DNA from 2 places in the Arthrobacter sp. 05T442 genome. Region 1 is predicted to be linked to the other one. Evidence: predicted binding sites of a transcription regulator. Region 1 holds the regulator's gene; the other holds the start of a gene.
What was found. The regulator HrcA, encoded in region 1, represses chaperone genes, less so after heat shock. The targets are predictions, from matches to a motif close to TTNGCACTCGNNNNNNNCGAGTGCNAA.

Region 1 (6,054 bases):
GACCTCGCCGGCATCCTCACCGCCGCCATCGCGGCGTGGGGACTGCAGCCCGGCGCCGAGGTCACCACGGAGGCCAACCCGGATTCCGTCACCCCCGAGTCCCTGCAGCTGCTGGCCGACGCCGGATTCACCCGGGTGTCCTTCGGCATGCAGTCGGCCGTTCCGCATGTCCTGAAGGTCCTGGACCGCACCCACACCCCCAGCCGGGTGCCCCAGGTGGTCCAATGGGCACGGGACGCAGGGCTCGCAGTCAGCCTCGACCTGATCTACGGGACCCCGGGGGAGTCACTGGTCGACTGGCGCTGCTCGCTCGAGACCGCCTTGTCCTACAACCCGGACCACATCAGCGCCTACGCCCTGATTGTCGAGGACGGCACCAAACTCGCCGCGCAGATCCGCCGCGGCGAAGTCCCGGGAATCGACGACGACGACCACGCCGCCAAGTACGAGCTCGCCGACGAACTGATCACCGCGGCCGGGCTCGCCTGGTACGAGGTCAGCAACTGGTCGCGGACGCCCGGGCAGGCCTGCCGGCATAACCTCGCCTACTGGCGGGGGGACGACTGGTGGGGCATCGGGCCGGGTGCGCACTCCCACGTCGGCGGCGTGCGCTGGTGGAACGTCAAGCACCCCACCGCCTACGCCAACCGGCTCGGCGCCGGCGTCTCGCCCGCCGCGGGACGCGAAACGCTCGACAGCGAAACGCGCAACGTGGAACGCGTCATGCTTGAGGCCCGGCTGAACACGGGACTGGACATCCCGAGCCTCGGCGGCCTGGGCGACACCGGCAGGCACGCCGTGGCGGGGCTGATCGCCGATGGACTCGTGGACCCCGCCGCGGCTTTCAAGGGCCGGCTGGTCCTCACACTCAAGGGCCGGCTGCTGGCCGACGCCGTGGTCCGCAGGATCCTGCCGGACTAAGGCGCAAAGAGCCGGCCGTTGCCCCGTGGGGGCAACGGCCGGCTCTTGTCTTGGGAGCGGCGCCGCGGAGTTCGCGCCTACTTGATCCAGCGCAGGTTGAACTCGTAGCGGTGCGGCTGCCCGCGGTTGACGTGAATGCCCGCGGCCACCGAGAAACAGGTGACGGCGATCCAGATCACCGTGGCGAGGACCGCGAACAGGTTGCCGACCACGGGGATGAAGACGAGGAGGTTGGCGAGCACTGCCGCGATCGTCGGGGGCAACGTGAAATTGAGGGCTTCCTTGGACTCCTGCGCCGTGAAAGGCCCGCGGTCCTTGAATATCAGGTAGATCAAGAGCGAGGGAACACAGCCCAGGATGCCGCCGAAGTGTGCCAACGTGGCCCACTGCCGGTCCTCGCTGGCCGTCAGCGGCAGCGCATTTGCGGGAACGCCATGGTACGGGGGCTGGCCATGGCTGGCCTGGTTGCCCGTGCGTTCGCGTTCGTTCTCTGCCACGGTAAGTCCTTCGGATTGCGGTGATGCGTTGCTGCCTGGAAGCGCCGGTGCCGCGCAGGATGTACGGCTCCGTTTCAAGAATACTTGCTCTGGCCCCTAAATGATGTTCGGTGCCGCGTCGTGGATCCCTACGGCACGGTGAGGAAGTCGATGACCTCTTCGACCCGGCCGAGCAGGGACGGCTCCAGGTCGGCGTAGCTGCGCACGGCGCCCAGGAGTTTCTGCCAGCCGAGCCCGATGTCCTCCTTTGTGGTGTGCGGCCAGCCGAACGCCGTCAGGATGCCGGTCTTCCAGTCCATCCCGCGGGGAATAACCGGCCACTTCTCGATGCCCAGGGTCGCGGGCCGAATGGCCTGCCAGACGTCCACGTAGGGGTGGCCCACGATCAGCACATTGCCCGCCGCGCCGGGGGAGGCCATGACGGCGTCGGCAATCCTGGATTCCTTCGAATTAGGGACGAGGTGGTCCACCAGGACTCCAAGCCGGCGCCCCGGGCCGGGCCGGAACGCTGCAACCGCTGCCGTGAGGTCATCAATGCCGTGCAGTGGCTCGACCACGATGCCCTCGACCCGGAGATCGTCGCCCCAGACCTTCTCGACGAGTTCGGCGTCGTGCTTGCCTTCCACCCAGATCCGGCTGGCCTTGGCCACCTGCGCACGCTGGCCCTCCACACGGACCGAGCCCGACGCCGTGCGGCCTGCTCCGGCGCCCGGTGCCGCACCCCGTGGAGCCGGCGGCATGAGCCGGACGGGCTGGCCCTCCAGCAGGAAGCCGAAGCCCAGGCGGAAGGACCTCGACTTGCCCCGCCGATCCTCGAGCGCCACAACATGCATGCCGCCGGACTTTTCGACCCGGGTGACGGCCCCGACCCACCCGGACTGCACATCCTCGAGCACCATGCCGCGTTCCACAGGGATCTCGGGCAGTTGGGTCTTGGCGGGGGCGGACATGTCCTGGGGTCCCCAGTTCTGGTACGACATCTCTTACACACTGCTTTGCACTCGGAATGTACGGCGGTCAGTGAAACCATCCGGGGACGCGCGGCGTACGCCGCGCGACGGGATGCGCTGCCAGGGCCGCTGCGTCCCCCGTGCCCGGAGCGCTGTGCCCGGAAACACGGATCCGGGAGCAACGCCTGGAGCGAATCCAATGCTAACAACGCGGCGAGTCATATTAGACTGGTTAGCACTTAGGCATGTCGAGTGCTAACCGTAGGCCGCCCGCCAGGTGCGGCGCGGGGCAGGCGCCGCACGCCAGACCGGATACTGGACCGACGATTGGAGGCGGAGCGTGAGCGAACCACGCAAACTCGAAGTGCTGCGCGCAATCGTGGAGGACTACGTCCATTCGCGTGAACCCGTTGGCTCCAAGGCGCTCGTTGAACGGCACCACCTTGGCGTGTCCAGCGCCACGATCCGCAACGACATGGCGGCGCTGGAAGATGAGGGCCTCATCACAGCACCGCACACGAGTTCAGGCAGAATCCCTACGGACAAGGGCTACCGGCTCTTTGTCGACCAGATTTCGGCCGTCAAGCCCCTCTCCCATGCGGAACGCCGCGCCATCCAGGCGCTGCTCGAGGGCTCGGATGACCTCGACGACGTCCTTGACCGGACTGTGCGGCTCCTGTCGCAGCTGACCAACCAGGTCGCCGTCGTGCAGTACCCGCTGCTCAGCCGCGCCAAGGTCCGGCACGTCGAATTCGTGCTGCTGGCACCCAGGAAGGTGTTGGCGGTTTTGATCGCGGACACCGGGAAGGTCGAGCAGCGGGTCATCGACGTCGGCCAGGACCTCCCCGACGAGGCGCTCTCGGAGCTGCGTACCCGCTTCCTGGGCATCCTGTCGGGGCTGCCGCTGAACCTGCTGCCCCAGTCCCTGCAGGCCGTCGTCGCCAGCTGCCCGCCAGTCCGGCGCGGCGCCGCCCAGGCCCTGGCCCGCGGCCTGGAGGCCCTCGCCACGAGCGGCCGCGAAGAGCGCATGGTCATGGCCGGCACCGCCAACCTTGCCCGCTCCAACGTGGATTTCCCGCTGAGTATCGGCCCGGTCCTGGAAGCACTCGAGGAGCAGGTGGTGATGCTCCGGCTGCTCAGCGAAATGGCCGAGGATCCGCGCGGCGTCACCGTGAGCATCGGACGTGAGAACCCCTACGACGGGCTTGCCGAGGCTTCCGTGGTGGCCACCGGGTATGGCCCGGACGCCACAGCGAAGGTCGGCGTGCTGGGGCCCACCCGGATGGATTATCCGACCACCATGGCCGCGGTCCGCGCGGTGGCCCGCTACCTTTCGAGGATCCTCGGGCCCTGACCGGCCATTTGACCGACAGCCGGCCCCCGGGCTTCGGCACCAGACTTCTTGCCCCACAGGCAGTACTACAAGGAAGAGATACGAACTTTGAGCAGCCATTACGACGTTCTTGGAGTCTCCCGCGAAGCAACGGGTGAAGAGATTAAGAAGGCTTACCGCAAACTGGCGCGAACCCTGCACCCGGATGTGAACCCGGGGGAGGACGCCTCGGACCGGTTCAAGGCCGTCACCCACGCGTACGAGGTCCTCTCCGATCCGCAGAAACGCCGGGTCTACGACACCACCGGCAATGAGAACGGCACCGACAACGGCTTCGGCGGCGGCAGCTACGCCGGCCAGGGGTTCGCCTTCCAGGACATCTTCGACACGTTCTTCGGCGGCGGAGGCGGCCAGGGCGGCCCGGCGTCCAGGGTCCGCCGCGGCCAGGACGCCCTCATCAGCGTCCGGATCGACCTCCGTGACGCCGTGTTCGGCGTCAACAGGAAGCTTGAGGTTGACACTGCCGTCACGTGCCCGACCTGTGAAGGCTCCTGCTGCCGCGCAGGCAGCCACCCGGAACGCTGCGACATCTGCGGCGGCTCCGGACAGGTCCAGCGCGCTGTCCGGTCCATCCTCGGCCAGGTCATGACGTCGGCCCCCTGCGGCTCCTGCGAGGGCTTCGGGACCGTCATCAAGGACCCCTGCAACGAGTGCAACGGCCAGGGCCGGATCCGCAGCCGCCGTTCCCTGACCGTCAAGGTTCCCGCCGGTGTAGCCACGGGCACCCGCATCCAGTTGTCCGGACAGGGCGAGGCGGGCCCTGCCGGCGGCCCCCCGGGCGACCTTTACGTCGAAATCCGCGTCAACAACGACGCCACCTACGTCCGCGACGGCGACGACCTGCACGCCAGCCTCAACATCCCGATGACGGCCGCCGCCCTGGGCACGGAGCTGAGCCTGGACACCTTCGACGGGCCGCAGGAGATCGACGTCAAGGCCGGGACCCAGTCAGGGGAGGTCATCACCCTCCGCGGGCTCGGCGTGACGCACCTGCGCGGCTACGGCCGCGGGGACCTCAAGGTCCACCTGCAGGTGGATACCCCCGGTAAGCTCGACACCGCCCAGGAAGACCTGCTGCGGCAGCTCGCCAAGCTGCGCGGCGAGCAGTTCACCGACGGAAAGCTGGCCGCGAGCGGCGGTGTGTTCGCGAAGCTGCGGGACAGGCTCGGTAACCTGTAGCGGTGAGCAACCCGGTCTTCTTCACCCCCGCAGGATCCCTGGACCAGCAGGTCCCCGGGTCGACCTTTGTCCTCGAGGGCTCCGAGGCGCGCCACGCCGTCACGGTGAAGCGGCTTTCCGCCGGGGAGTCCGTGGACATTGCCGACGGCGCCGGCAAGCGGCTCACCGGCACCGTGACAGCCGTGGCGCCCGGAACGCTGACCGTGGAGTGCTCTGGCATCTCCGCCGAGCCCCGGCCTGCGATCAGCCTTGTCCTCGTCCAGGCCCTCGCCAAGGGAGACCGCGACGAGCTCGGGGCCGAGACCGCCACAGAATTGGGCATCGACGCTGTCATCCCCTGGCAGGCGGAGCGTTCCATCGTCCGGTGGAAGGCCGAACGTGCCGCCAAGGCGCATGCCAAATGGCAGTCGGTGGTCACGGCGGCGGCGAAGCAGGCACGGCGTGCCTGGATTCCCGAGGTGCGTGCCGCCGTCGACGGCGCCGGCCTGCAGTCGGCCGTTGCCGCCGCCGACCTCGCGGTCATCCTGCACGAGGACGCGGTGCGGCCCCTCCGGGAGGTACTGCAGGCGTGGGCGGACACCCAGGAGCCCGACGGCGGGTCCGCCCGGCAGGGCCGCGAAGTGCTCCTGATCGTCGGCCCGGAAGGCGGCATCAGCCCGCGGGAAGTCACGCGGCTCTGCGACGCCGGTGCGGTTACCGCCCTGCTGGGGCACCACGTGCTGCGCTCATCCACCGCCGGCCCGGCCGCGACCGTGCTGGCAAGCGACGTCCTCGGCCGCTGGTAGGCGGCCGGCAGCCGTCACTGGCTGGCCAGCCCGCCGGACCCACCTCAAAGGCCTGCTTGCCGGACGTGTTCGACGGGCTTATTTGACGGTGAAACCGCGGGTGTCGACGTTCAAGTCCTGGGCGGTGCCGGCCGGGTCCAGCTGGGACACCCGGACCTCGTAGTTGCCCGGTGCGAGGTTCACGGACAAGTTGAACACACCGGACTGGGCTGCGTCGGCGGAGGCGGTCGTACTGCCGTTGAGGTATGCGGACTTGGCGTTGCTGCCGTCCACGCGCAGGATCTCCCAGTGCAGCTTCCCGCCCGGGGCAGTGCTCCGCCCGTTGATCT
Region 2 (6,054 bases), on a different contig from region 1:
CCAGGACCGCCATCAGCTCACCCTGGTTGTTCGTGCCGTGGGGCCATCCTCCGGCCCGCCAGCAGTCGTCGTCCACGTACCAGGCCCATCCGGCGGGGCCGGGATTTCCTAAAGCCGAACCGTCGGCCGCTGCTGTAATCGTCACTGCACTATCCTGCCAGACCCGCCGACCCCACCGGACGCTCCCTCACCTTTGGCGCCAATCCACCCAACGCTCCCTCACCTTTGGCGCCAATCCACCCAACGCTCCCGCGCATCCGGTTCTCAGGTGAGGGAGCATCCGGTTCTCAGGTGAGGTAGCATCCGGTTCTCAGGTGAGGGAGCATTCGCGCGATCACTGTCATACCTGAGGCGGCGTCGGCCAAGCAATGACCACAACTGAGGGAGGGTTGGATAGAGGGGGGCGATACGTGAGGGAGGGTTGGACCGGGGCCGTCATTAACCGACGACGGCGGCCCCACCCGAAGGTGGGACCGCCGTCGTTGAAACCGGACCTTGTGGGTCAGGCGTTCAGGGGCCTGGGAGCCGGGTGGTTAGAAACCGCCCATGCCGCCCATGCCGCCCATGTCGTCGCCGCCGCCCATGGCCGGGGAGTTCTTCTCCGGCTTGTCGGCCACAACGGCCTCGGTGGTGAGGAACAGGCCGGCGATGGACGCCGCGTTCTGCAGGGCAGAGCGGGTTACCTTGACCGGGTCGTTGATGCCGGCAGCCAGCAGGTCCACGTACTCGCCGGTTGCAGCGTTCAGGCCGTGGCCTGCAGGCAGGCCGCGGACCTTGTCCACCACGACGCCGGGTTCGAGGCCGGCGTTGAAAGCGATCTGCTTCAGCGGGGCGTCGATGGCAACGCGGACGATGTTCGCGCCGGTTGCTTCGTCGCCTTCGAGCTGCAGGTTGGCGAATGCCTTGGCACCGGCCTGGATCAGGGCAACGCCACCGCCGGCGACGATGCCCTCTTCGACAGCAGCCTTGGCGTTGCGGACTGCGTCCTCAATGCGGTGCTTGCGTTCCTTGAGCTCGACTTCGGTTGCGGCACCGGCCTTGATGACTGCAACGCCGCCGGCCAGCTTGGCCAGGCGCTCCTGCAGCTTCTCGCGGTCGTAGTCGGAATCGGAGTTCTCGATCTCGGCGCGGATCTGGGACACGCGGCCGGCGATCTGGTCGGCGTCGCCTGCACCCTCGACAATGGTGGTCTCGTCCTTGGTGACAGTGACCTTGCGGGCGCGGCCGAGGAGTTCGAGGCCGGCGGTCTCAAGCTTGAGGCCGACTTCCTCGGAGATGACCTGGCCACCGGTGAGGATGGCGATGTCCGCAAGCTGGGCCTTCCGGCGGTCGCCGAAGCCCGGGGCCTTGACGGCGACGGACTTGAACGTGCCGCGGATCTTGTTGACGATCAGGGTGGCCAGGGCCTCGCCCTCGATGTCTTCGGCAATGATCAGCAGCGGCTTGTTGGACTGCATGACCTTTTCGAGGACAGCAACCAGTTCCTTGACGTTGGAGATCTTGGAGTTCACGATCAGGATGTACGGATCCTCAAGGACCGTTTCCTGGCGCTCGGCGTCAGTGACGAAGTACGCGGAGATGTAGCCCTTATCGAAGCGCATGCCTTCGGTGAGCTCCAGCTCGAGGCCGAACGTGTTCGACTCCTCGACGGTGATGACGCCTTCCTTGCCGACCTTGTCCAGGGCTTCGGCAATCAGGGCGCCAATTTCGTTGTCACCGGCGGAGATCGACGCCGTGGCGGCAATCTCTTCCTTGGTTTCGATTTCCTTGGCGGATGCCAGGAGTTCGCGGGTGACGGCTTCTACAGCCTTCTCGATGCCGCGCTTGAGGGACAGCGGGTCAGCTCCGGCCGCGACGTTGCGCAGGCCTTCCTTGACCAGGGCCTGTGCCAGAACGGTGGCCGTGGTGGTGCCGTCGCCAGCGACGTCGTCCGTCTTCTTGGCAACTTCCTTGACCAGCTCGGCGCCGATCTTCTCGTAAGGATCGTCCAGCTCGATCTCCTTGGCGATGGAAACACCATCGTTGGTGATCGTGGGGGCGCCCCACTTCTTTTCGAGGACGACGTTGCGTCCACGCGGGCCGAGGGTGACCTTGACGGCGTCGGCGAGGATGTTCAGGCCCCGCTCAAGACCGCGGCGTGCCTCTTCATCAAATGCAATGATCTTGGCCATAACGGCAGTAGTCCTTTCGGGACAGTCGTTAAGAATGAACCTTTGCTGCGGTGCCCGCGACGGACGATCCTTCCCCGGCGGCCTCTGTATGCCGCTGGGTCCGGGATCTCACCCCAGCCAGGTATTTCTTTCGCTCCCGGTCCAAATGCCTCGCTTCGCAACCGGCGGAACCGGGCGTCGTTTTAGCAGTCAGTACGCGGGAGTGCTAAGTCAATAATTAGCACTCCCCCGGGTAGAGTGCAAGCAGTGGGCTGCCGGGGCCGCGCCGTTCGGGGGCCCAATACGCTACAAGCGATCAGCGGCCGCTGCTCCTCGAGGATTCGTTGCCGCTCATTCTGGCCTTGTTGTCCGCGCCGTAGGCGTAGACCGTGTAGTTCGCCTCCGTGATGTCGCCGTGGGCGTCGAAGTTGATCCGTCCGGACGTGCCGTCGTAGTCGGGGCGCTTGCCCGCACGGATCGCGTCGGTGCATTCCTTGTAGGAGTTGCACGTTTGGGCTTCACCGGCCGGCTGCCCGGCCTGGGCGGACGGTGCGGTCCCGCCGGAGACGGCGACGAGGTTAGCCGCGATGGAGGTGCCGGCGTCGTCCTGCGCGGAAGCAGCCGCGATGGCAGCGAGCATGACGGCATCGTAGGTCTCGGCGGCGTACGTCATGTCCTTCAGGCCCGGATCCACGGCCACCAGCGAGGCCTGGAACGCCGCGGACGCGTACAGGCCGGGCAGGATCCCGCGCGCGCCGTCGAGCGCGTTCGCGCCCAGCCCGGAACCGTACTGGTTGACGGCCCCGTCACTGAGGATGAGCTTCTTGCCTGCGAGCCCGACGTTGTTCAGTTCAGCGATGGCGCCCTGAGCACCCGCCTTGGCGATGAGGACGACGGCGTCGGGCGCCGCCGCTTTGGCGGCGGCTGCCGCCTGTTGCGCCTGCCCGGGCTTGAACTCGGCGTCGGCCACGGGATCCATTCCGGCCTGTTTGGCGGCGGCGGTCACAGCGGCCGCGACGTCCGTGCCGTAGCTGCCTTCCTCGTGCACCACGGCTAGAGTCTTGGAGCCGCCGTCCTTGACGAGTTTGGCGAGGACAGGGGCCTGGGCGACGTCGGAAGCCGACGTGCGGAAATAGTAACCGCCGCTCTTGTAGGTGCTGAGGCCGCCGGCGGAATTGGCTGGCGAAATCACAGCAATCTTGGCGTTGGAGAGCACGTCGATGGCACCGGGGGCGTGGCTGGAATCCGTCGGGCCGATCACGACGTCGGCTTTGGCCGCCACCAGGGATTTGGCCTGGGCAGCGGCGTCCGCACTGATCGATTCCGGGAGCAACTCGACCGGTTTGCCTTTATGGCCGCCGGCCGCGTTGATTTCCTTGACTGCAAGCTTCGCGGCGGCCAGCTGGGGAGCATTGAGGAAGTTCTGCGCGCCGGTATTGTCCAGGATCAGGCCTATCCGCAGCGTGCCGTCACCGCTGGCGTCAGCGCCGGCCACGCGGGCGCTGCCTGACGGGCCCAGGCATGCCGACAGGGCCAGAACCGCGGCCCCTCCGATGGCTACGGCGCGGACCGGGCGCGGAAGCCGCGTCAGGCGTCGGGCAGGGGCGTGGCGGGCGTGCGCTGCAGCGGGGAATGTCACTAGGCGGGCCGGACGCTTTCGGCCTGCGGGCCTTTCTCGCCCTCGCCGACTTCCAGCTCCACGCGCTGGCCTTCGTCCAGGGCGCGGTAGCCGTCCCCGACAATCGCGGACCAGTGCACGAACACGTCATTCCCGGAGTCGTCCACGGTGATGAAACCGTAGCCCTTTTCGGCGTTGAACCATTTGACGGTTCCCAGTGCCATGGTGTCCACACTTTCAGCTAGCTTGCGGGCGGCCCACCTCAATGTGCCGCGGAATGCGAAACGAAGTCCGCAGATACTCTACCTACAGCCTTACCCAGGCGGGCGGGCTGCCTGCCCGGTCGGCGACGATAGTTATTCAGGCGTAACCGGATCCGGCTACTTGAAGCCGGGCCCCAGGACAACAACGAGGGGGACCTTGAAATCGGCGGACTCCACAGTCGTCGGGATGCCAAGCAAGCTCCCCAGCGCCTCGGCGTTGCCCTTCTGCGCCGCGCTGCTGTAGAAGATGACGGAGGTGGCCTGCCGGGCGCCGGGCCAGTTGCCCAACGTACCGAGTGTCCAGCCCGCTGTGGAAACAGTGCCACCGACCCGGCTGGCGAGTCCAGCGGTGGTGGTGCCGTTGTAGATGGTCACCGGCTGGGTCTTGTCGACGGCGGCGGCAGCCGCCTTAGGTGCGACGGGGGCGGTGGCGGAGGCCGGGGCGGGGGCCGAGGGCGCGTCGCTGGGCTGGGCGCTGGGCGCCGCAGGGCTCAAAGGAGCCGCGCTGCCCGCGGTCGGTGCGGCCGATGCCGAGACGCTGGCGCCGGACTGGGCGGCCGACAGCGCCGAGGTTTCGCCAGCGGAGGAGAACCCGAGCTTGGGCAGGATCAGGAAGGCCACGAGACCGATGGCCAACGCCACACATCCGACGGCGAGGATGGGCATGAGGCTGCGGCGGCGAGATTCGGCGGCGGCCCGGTGGACCCCCTGCCGTGCGGAGGTCTCCGGGACCCGATCAAATTCATCCCGTGCGTATTTGGTCATGGTAAAACGACGTCCTTGCTGATTTCTTACGAGGTGCCCGAGGCCGGAGCCGGCGCACAAGCGTGCGAATCCGGCTGTGATTCCCGCGGTTTTACGCGTCTGACCCCAACCGGCGTGCAGTGCGGGCACGTTGGCGTGACGTACGTAGTCTACGCAATCTCTTCACAAGCATAGGATCGTGGGCCAGCGCATCCTCTGTATCGATGAGTGCGTTGAGGATCTGGTAATAGTGCGTGGCGGACAGATCGAAGAGTTCCCGGATGGCCTGTTCTTTGGCCCCGGCGTATTTCCACCACTGCCGCTCCAGTGCCAGCATCTGCTGGTCTCGGCTGCTCAGCGGAGAGTCCCCGCGGGAACCCCGAAGTTCGGCAGCTTCCGCATCCTCGTCCGCGGGCAGGAGCTCTTGCGCTTGTTCGGCCACGACACACTCCCTGACTCGTTCGGATGAATTCCTCCCCCATGGTACGGGCGAACCACAGCCTTGTCATTTGCGCCGGACCGGCTTCGGGAGCTTTTCGGACCAGCCCGTACGGTGTCGGAGCAGCCTGCGAGAATGGAGCCCATGGTCGATTCGTTTGCCTTGTTCGAGCACGAACCTCACACTGCAGAAACCGTGAGCTTCGCCGAGATGGCCCGCCTGCCCCTGGGTGAACTCGTCGCGCCGGACTGGGCGGACGCTCTCTCCCCGGTCGAGGGGCAGCTGCGGGCTGTGCTGGAATTCCTCGCCGCTGAAGTGGCCGACGGGCACAAAGTCCTGCCGCCGCCGTCGTACGTGCTGCGGGCCTTCCGGCAGCCGCTGGCCGGCGTCCGGGTCCTGATCGTGGGCCAGGACCCCTACCCGACGCCCGGCCACGCCGTGGGCTTGTCCTTCGCCGTGGACGGCGCCACCCGGCCCATCCCGCGCAGCCTCGCCAATATCTACAAGGAGCTCGACGCCGATCTGGGCCTCCCGCCGCGGGTCCACGGGGATCTGGGATGCTGGTCCGAACAAGGCGTCCTGCTGCTGAACAGGGTCCTGACCGTCCAGGCCGGGGCCGCAGGCTCACACCGGAACAAGGGCTGGGAAGCCATCACGGCAGCGGCCATCACCGCAGTTGCCCACCGCCGCACCGCAGGCGGCGGGCCGGCGCCCCTTGTCGTCATCCTCTGGGGCAAGGACGCGGAATCGGCTACACCGCTGCTGGGCACCGCGCCGGTGATCGCCAGCCCCCACCCCAGCCCGCTCTCGGCCTCGCGGGGTTTCTTCGGCTCCCGGCCC

Region 2: the regulator HrcA is predicted to act here: its motif matches at 2,354-2,380, upstream of groL (chaperonin GroEL).

What each region holds. Positions count from the first base shown of each region.
Region 1 covers NZ_JBFTKM010000008.1:104,420-110,473, reverse strand. The annotation lists gene hemW (radical SAM family heme chaperone HemW) at 1-921, shown strand, start outside; gene AC1DES_RS10130 (DUF4870 domain-containing protein) at 999-1,418, opposite strand; gene AC1DES_RS10125 (DUF3097 domain-containing protein) at 1,547-2,398, opposite strand; gene hrcA (heat-inducible transcriptional repressor HrcA) at 2,709-3,722, shown strand; gene dnaJ (molecular chaperone DnaJ) at 3,810-4,940, shown strand; gene AC1DES_RS10110 (16S rRNA (uracil(1498)-N(3))-methyltransferase) at 4,943-5,725, shown strand; gene AC1DES_RS10105 (GerMN domain-containing protein) at 5,804-6,054, opposite strand, start outside.
Region 2 covers NZ_JBFTKM010000003.1:249,689-255,742, forward strand. The annotation lists gene AC1DES_RS05680 (RNase H family protein) at 1-145, opposite strand, end outside; gene groL (chaperonin GroEL) at 534-2,171, opposite strand; gene AC1DES_RS05690 (ABC transporter substrate-binding protein) at 2,467-3,741, opposite strand; gene AC1DES_RS05695 (cold-shock protein) at 3,789-3,992, opposite strand; gene AC1DES_RS05700 (LytR C-terminal domain-containing protein) at 4,149-4,796, opposite strand; gene AC1DES_RS05705 (DUF3263 domain-containing protein) at 4,888-5,217, opposite strand; gene AC1DES_RS05710 (uracil-DNA glycosylase) at 5,359-6,054, shown strand, end outside.